2 linked regions of the Bryobacter aggregatus MPL3 genome follow. The protein of the gene in region 2 interacts with the protein of the main gene of each other region in a pairwise test. Links are inferred from orthologs where the notes say so. Each region holds a gene or a part of one and is shown on either strand. Other genes may lie near its edges.

Region 1 (3,326 bases), on a different replicon or contig from region 2:
ACGCGCGCATTGAAGGTGTCGTGCAACTGCATGGTGTGATCACAAAGGACGGGCGCATTGCTGAGCTGCGAGTGCTCAGTGGGCACCCGTTGTTGGTGAATGCGGCGCTGGAGGCAGTGCGGCAGTGGGTGTACAGTCCGACGCTGTTGAACGGGCAGGCGGTGGAGGTGCAGGCTCCGATTGAGGTGCGTTTCCTGCTAAGCCGCTAGCTGGATTGTCCTTGCCAGGTGGTGCGGGCCAGCAAGAACAAGAACCGGCCCGGCGCTCCATCATACGCCGGGCCGGTTGGTCATCTGTGATTCGCTGATGGTCTATCGAGAGGCAGACGCGGAGGGCGATCCCGTGTCGATCACTTCGCTTTCCTTATTGCCCAGGCGGACCAGCATGAGAAGGACGAGGCCGAGCGCGGCGAGTCCCAGTCCAAAGTGGAGCGTGTGAGCCTTGATCCATTCCCCTGCATGGTCACCCATTTCCTGGCCGAGCCAGGCGAGGAAGAAGTAGCGGGGGATGCGGCCCGCAAGAATCGCGAGTGCAAAGTAAAGGGGACGGATGCCGAGTACGCCGGAACAGGCCACAAAAGCCTTGAGCGGCATTGGAATGACGGAGAGCGAAGGGACGAAAACAGTGATGAGTCCGTAGTGCGAGAACCAGCGGCGGAACTTACGGCCACGCTCGCCACTGGTTGCTTCTTCGAGATAGCGCTGGCCACCCTTGCGCGCGATCATAAACAAGATCATCGAACCGATGAGTGAGCCTACCGTAGCAAGGAAGGCGCAGAAATATCCAAGTGCCGGGGTGCGGTTTGCAATGACAACCAGCAGCGTGTCGACCACGCCGGGAATTGGAATTCCGGTGGAGTCCAAGGTGGCAATTAAGAAAAGACCAAAGGGCCCGAGCGTGACGAGCCATGCTAAAAACGCTTTCATTATCCTGTTTACTTCCCTAGAAGTCCGAGCAACTCGGCTTCCTCAATGATTTTGATTTCGAGGGCCTTCGCTTTATCCAGCTTAGAGCCCGCGTCCTCGCCCGTGACGAGGTAGGTTGTCTTCTTAGAGACACTTCCTGAAACTTTTCCACCTGCCTCTTCGATCAGTGCCTTGGCTTCCTCCCGCTTCAGCGTCGGCATGGTGCCGGTGAGTACAAAGGTTTGGCCGGTGAGTGGCCCGACTGTTTTGCCTTTCACCTCTTGTTCCATTGTGAGACCGGCTTCGCGCAGGCGTTGGACCAACTCCCGATTGCGATCGTCGCTGAAATAGAAACGGATCGCGGCCGCCACCTTGGGGCCAATCTCTTCGGCTCCCTGCAGCCGCTCTTCTGGAAACTCAGCAATGTCCTTCAGGTTGCCGAAGGTGTCGGCCAAGATCTGAGCCGTTCTTGAGCCAACGAACGGAATTCCGAGGCCGGCGATCACGCGCGCGAGAGGCCGCTTGCGCGAAGCATCAATATTCTGCACAATCTTTGCGGCAGACTTCTTGCCCATTCGCTCCAGCTCTTCGAGCTCTTCCAGCTTCAGCTCGTAGAGGTCGGCAACATTCTTGATCTTGCCTTTTTCCACCAGTTGATCCACCAGCACCTCGCCCATGCCGTCGATGTCCATGACGGTACGCGAGGCGAAGTGTTCGATCGATTGCTTCAGCCGGGCCGGGCAGTTGACGTTGCCGCAGCGGACGGCGACTTCTCCTTCCAGGCGCGTCACCGGGCCCCCGCAGATGGGGCACTCGGTGGGCATCGCAAAGCTTCTGCCCTCTGGCGCGGACGAAACCACTTTTACTACTTTCGGGATCACGTCGCCGGAGCGTTCCACCAGGACGGTGTCTCCGATCTTAAGGCCGAGACGTGCGATCTCTTCCTCATTGTGGAGCGTTGCCCGGGCGACCGTAACACCGCCGACCGCAACGGGCTGCAATGCTGCGACGGGAGTGAGCGCACCGGTGCGGCCCACTTGGATCAGAATGTCTTCGACGATTGTTTCCGCATCGCGTGCTGCGTACTTATAGGCAATCGCCCAGCGGGGGGCTTTAGAGGTGTAGCCCAACTTGCGCTGTTGTGGAATCGAATCGATCTTTGCGACCACACCATCGATCTCGTAAGGAAGCGATTCCCGCCGGACTTCAAACTCGTTGCAGAATGCGATCAGCTCCTCGACGTTGCTGCACAGGCGGCGTTCGGGGTTGACCTTGAAGCCGAGGCTCTTGAGATGTTCGAGCGAATCCCAGTGGCTGTCGAGGGCGGGTTGGCCATCGACAAAATAGAAATAGGTCATGTACTCGAGCTGGCGCGCGGCGGTGACGGTCGAGTCGAGGACACGGAGAGAACCTGCGGCGGAGTTGCGTGGATTCGCATAAAGCGGCAGTGCGTCTTGCTCGCGCTGTTCGTTCAGTCGTTCAAAGGCGCGGCGGGTCATGATGACTTCGCCGCGGGTTTCAAAAGCGCCGGACTGCTGGACCCGGAGCGGAAGGCTGCGAATGGTGCGGGCGTTTTCTGTGACGTCCTCGCCCACGCTGCCATCGCCACGGGTGATCGCCTTCTGCAGCCGCTCGTGATTGTAGTGGACGGCCATCGAGAGGCCGTCAAGCTTGAGTTCGGCGACATAGCGAAACGGCTCGTCACCAAGCAACTCGCGGACGCGGCGATCAAAAGCCAGGAGTTCGGCTTCGTTCAGTGCGTTGTCCAGGCTAAGCATCGGGGAACTGTGCGGCACTTTGACAAAGCCCTCGCGGGCCTTGCCGCCGACGCGGACAGTGGGAGAGCACTCGTTGGCCAGTTCCGGATGCGCTTGTTCTAAAGCCAGCAACTCACGCATCAACTTGTCGTAGTCGGCGTCCGAGATCTCGGGCGCGTCCAGAACATAGTATTGATGTTCGTGATGCTCGATGAGTTCGCGTAACGCGAGGATGCGCTGTGCGGGAGAAGATGCAGCTGATGCCATGAGGGCGCTAAGCTAACAGTTTAGCGAGACCCTTGACCTCCTATTTGATATTTAATCCGATTGCGGGCAAACTCAGGCGCAATCCGGGATTGATTCCCGCCGCTCTCGAAACACTGCGAGCTCAAAATGTTTCGGTGGAACTCCTCCCGACAACCGGTCCGGGGAGCGCCGCTGAATTGGCGCGCCGCTGCGTTCGCGAGGGTGCGGCTGCGGTTTACGTGGCGGGGGGCGATGGGACAATCAACGAAGTTGTGAATGGGATGGCTGGTTCGCAGATGCTGCTCGGGGTGTTGCCTGGCGGAACGGCGAATTGCCTGGCCGTCGAATTAGGCATCGGGACGGATTTATTGCGCGCCGCAAAGGCGGCAGGAAGCTGGAAGCCGCAGCGGATTGCGCT
Region 2 (3,974 bases):
GGCAACGCCTCACTGAAGTAACGCGCCAGCGGACGCGCCTTCTCACCATGTCCGGGAGGAGCGTTCTCTGCCTCTTTCCAAGGAGCATCGACATAGCGCTTCGCTCCATAGGCCGTCATCCGAATCGTGTCATAACGCGTCGACTTGGCAAACACAACACCCGTGAAGCGAATGCGCCCCGCCGCGTACTCAAAGTAACGCAAGGGCTGCCGCGACTGCGCCGGAGGGACAAAGCCCTCAGGCGCGGCGTCCAGCCACTTCACATCCGCGGCACGCAACAACTTGCCCGGCGCCACCTCGGGCGTCTGGTAGCCGTTATAGAGCACCACGTTCTGCCCCGAGTTGAATGCATTGCAAGGGTAGCCCTGCGTCGGGTTATGAGCCACCACCTTCAACCCCTTCTTGGCAGGCCCAATCCAGAACATCGGCGCCAACAACTGCTCGGCCCGGAATCCGCGCTTGCGCTGCTCAAAGCTGACCGGAACATCATTCGCCGTGATCCCGTTGACATTGCCATAAACCCCGGTGAACAGGGCGGCATGCCCCGGAGCGGTCAGGCTCGGAAACGCGGCCTGCATCGGGGCATAGATTCCCGTCTCCGCCATCTCCCGCAGCGTGGTCATCTCCGCAGCAGCGGGGTCTTCGGTAAAAGATTGATACCCCATGCCGTCGAGGCTGATGAGGATCACGCGCCCCTGCTTCTGTGCAAACAGAGGCAGGAGCAGCGTAACCAGAAGCAGAAGTCTCATTTAGCCTTTGACAACGATGTTCACCAGCTTGCCGGCCAGTACAATCACCTTCGCCACTTCCTTGCCAGCAATGAAGCTGCTCACCTTCTCATCCGCAAGCGCCGCCGCTTCCAGCTCTTCCTTCGAAGAGCCGGTCGGCACCACGATCTTGCCGCGCAGCTTGCCGTTCACCTGCACCGGAATCTCGATCTCATCCTCCACCAGATAGGCTTCATTCACCGCCGGCCAGGCATGCGCAAAGACCGGCCCGGTCAGGCCCAGGTCCTCCCACATCTCCTCGGCGATGAACGGTGTGAAGGGTTCCATCAGCAGGATGAGCGAACGTAGAATCTCCGGCAGCGCCGCTGCCGTCAACCCCTCTTCATTCGCATAGAGCTCATTCGTCAGTTCCATCAACGCGGCGATACAGGTGTTGAAGTGCCAGCGCTGTTCAAAGTCCTGGGTGATCTTGGCAATGGTCTGGTGCAGCTTGCGCAGCGCCTTCTTGTCCGCCGCACTCAGTTCCCCAACCGTTCCCTGGCTGCGCTCCACATTGCGCGTGACAAAGCGATAGACCCGGCCGAGGAAGCGATATTGTCCTTCGACGCCGGTCTGCTGCCAGTCCATATCGCGATCGGGCGGAGCGGCAAACAGCACATACAGCCGGCAGGTGTCCGCGCCGAAGTCGACAATCAACTCTTCCGGATCGACGATGTTGCCCAGGCTCTTGGACATCTTCGCCCCATCCTTCAACACCATGCCCTGGGTGAACAGCTTCTTGGCTGGCTCCGAGTTCTCGATCAGGCCCAGATCCTTCATCACCCGCGTCCAGAAGCGCGAGTAAATCAGATGGAGAATCGCATGCTCGACGCCGCCGATATATTGATCGATCGGAAACCACTGTGCGATCACCTTCGGGTCAAACGGCGCGTTGCTGTTCTTCGGGTCGCAGTAGCGATAGAAGTACCAGGAGGAATCAACAAAGGTATCCATCGTGTCCGTCTCGCGGCGGCCTTCGCCACCGCACTTCGGACAGGTGGTCTTCCAGAAGCTCTCAAGCCGCGCCAGCGGCGACTCGCCCGCGCCGGTGATCTCGACATCGAGCGGCAACAGTACCGGCAAGTCTTCTTCCTTCACCGGCTGCACGCCGCAGCTCTTGCAATGCACCATCGGGATCGGAGTGCCCCAATAGCGCTGCCGCGAAACGCCCCAGTCCTTCAGGCGATAGGTGATCTTCGCTTCAGCCTTGAGCGTCATCTTCGCGCGCGCCTCAGCCGTCGGCAGTCCGGAGTATTCACCAGAGTCGACACTGATGCCGTACTCAGAAAAGGGCAGCGTCGTCTCGCCCTGGACAGCCTTCACCACCGGCACAATCGGGATACCGTACTTGCCGCAGAACTCAAAGTCCCGCTCATCATGCGCGGGCACGGCCATGATCGCGCCGGTGCCATAGCCCATCAGGACAAAGTTGCCAATCCAGATCGGCGTCTTCTCGCCGCTGAAGGGGTTGATCGCAAAGCCCTCGGTGGCGAAGCCTTCCTTGTTCAGGTTGCTCGGGTCCTTGCGGCTCTGGTCATCGACCATTGCCTTCAACGCAGCCTGACCCGAGGCGCCCACCAGCTTGCTGGCCAGCGGATGCTCCGGAGCAAGGATCAAACAAGTCGCCCCGTAGATTGTATCGATGCGGGTGGTGAAGATGCGGATCTTCTCGTCGCTGCCGTCGATCGCGAAATCGACTTCGGCCCCTTCGCTCTTGCCGATCCAGTTGCGCTGCATTGTCAGCACGCGCTCCGGCCAGCCTTCCGCCAAGTCATCGAGACCAGCCAGCAACTCCTCCGCATAGGCAGTCGTTTTGAGGAACCACTGTTCGAGACTGCGCTGCTCCACCGGGTTGTCTTCATGCCGCCAGCAGCAGCCGTCCACCACCTGCTCGTTCGCCAGCACCGTCGCGCAAAGCGAACACCAGTTCACCAGCGACTGCTTGCGATAGGCCAGGCCGCGCTCGTACATCTTCAGGAAGAACCACTGGTTCCAGCGATAGTATTCCGGCTCGCAGGTCGCAATCTCGCGATCCCAGTCGAGCGAGAAGCCCAGGCGCTTGAGGCCTTTCTTCATCTGCGCGATATTCTGCAGCGTCCACTCGCGGGGCTGTCTACCGGACTTCAATGCCGCATTCTCCGCCGGAAGACCAAAGGCGTCCCATCCCATCGGATGCAGGACGTCATAGCCGCGCATGCGCATGAAGCGCGCAAGAGCGTCACCGATCGAATAGTTGCGAGCATGCCCCATATGCAGCTTGCCGCTCGGATAGGGGAGCATCTCGAGGACGTAATACTTCTTCGCCGGGTTCTCGGGCGTCTTGTAAAGCTCCGGAGTCGCCTCCCAACGGGCATGCCACTTCTCTTCGATCTCTTGGTGCAGGTATTGTTTTTCAGGCATAGTAGTTCTTCAACCAGACATGACGGCGCATCACGGCGAGTTCGCTCGGGTTCAACGGACCGAGATCGCTCACCGCGCAATTCAAATCAACAGACGAGTTCTTCCGCATTCCGGGAATCACCGTCGAGACGGCAGGGTGCGTCAGGCAGAATCGTAGCGCACGTTGCGCAAGGGTTCCGGCCATCGCCTGGGTCGCTGCTTCCAACTCGGCCACACGCGGCACCACTTCATCCAGGCGGCCATCGCGGAAGTACCAGGCGCGGAAGTCTTCCGCTTCAAACTTCGTATCGGTGCGAAGCGTTCCCGTCAACGCCCCCTCGTCGAGCGGCACACGGGCAAGAACTCCTACCCCATGCTCGATGCAAGCCGGGAACAACCAACGCTCCGGCGACTGCTCAAAGATGTTGTAGATCACCTGCACGGTGTCGACCATCTTGCTCGCTACGAGATCAAGTGCCGACTCCGGCTGGTGGTCATTGATCGAAACCCCGAAAGCGCGGATCTTACCCGAGGACTTCAACTTCTCGACCGCCCTACGCCACTCGTCCTGCAGGAACCAGATCGGGTTCCAGACATGAAGCTGCTGGAGATCGAGCTGCTCGACTCCGAGATTTTTCAGACTGGTTTCCGTCGACTCGATCACATACTCGTAAGGAAACACATCGACCACCGGCACGCCGGGCTTGGCAGGCCAGATGCGGTTCTTCGGCGGAATCTTCGTCGCGACATAGACCTTCGATTTCGTCTCCCGGATCACCTTCCCAATCAGCGTTTCGCTGTGCCCTTCGTTGTAGGCAAGGGCAGTAT

Evidence for each region. Proteins that work in one complex are often made in the same cells at the same time.
Region 1: the proteins of leuS (region 2) and ligA interact in binary tests that used the Escherichia coli proteins (3 or more experiments, as listed by UniProt). The link is inferred for Bryobacter aggregatus MPL3 from one-to-one orthologs.

Annotation. Positions count from the first base shown.
Region 1 is NZ_JNIF01000004.1:297,086-300,411, forward strand. The notes cover bases 433-3,326. They hold ligA (NAD-dependent DNA ligase LigA), read right to left. Parts: upstream 2,930-3,326; coding sequence 935-2,929; downstream 433-934. Other genes in these bases: M017_RS0120920 (YqaA family protein), read right to left, coding at 433-926; M017_RS28070 (diacylglycerol/lipid kinase family protein), read left to right, coding at 2,962-3,326. Also shown: M017_RS28065 (energy transducer TonB), read left to right, coding at 1-209; more of M017_RS0120920, read right to left, coding at 312-432. UniProt on the Escherichia coli protein: DNA ligase that catalyzes the formation of phosphodiester linkages between 5'-phosphoryl and 3'-hydroxyl groups in double-stranded DNA using NAD as a coenzyme and as the energy source for the reaction.
Region 2 is NZ_JNIF01000003.1:645,993-649,966, forward strand. The notes cover bases 459-3,567. They hold leuS (leucine--tRNA ligase), read right to left. Parts: upstream 3,168-3,567; coding sequence 750-3,167; downstream 459-749. Other genes in these bases: M017_RS0103395 (alkaline phosphatase family protein), read right to left, coding at 459-749; M017_RS0103405 (aldo/keto reductase), read right to left, coding at 3,160-3,567. Outside these bases: more of M017_RS0103395, read right to left, coding at 1-458; more of M017_RS0103405, read right to left, coding at 3,568-3,974.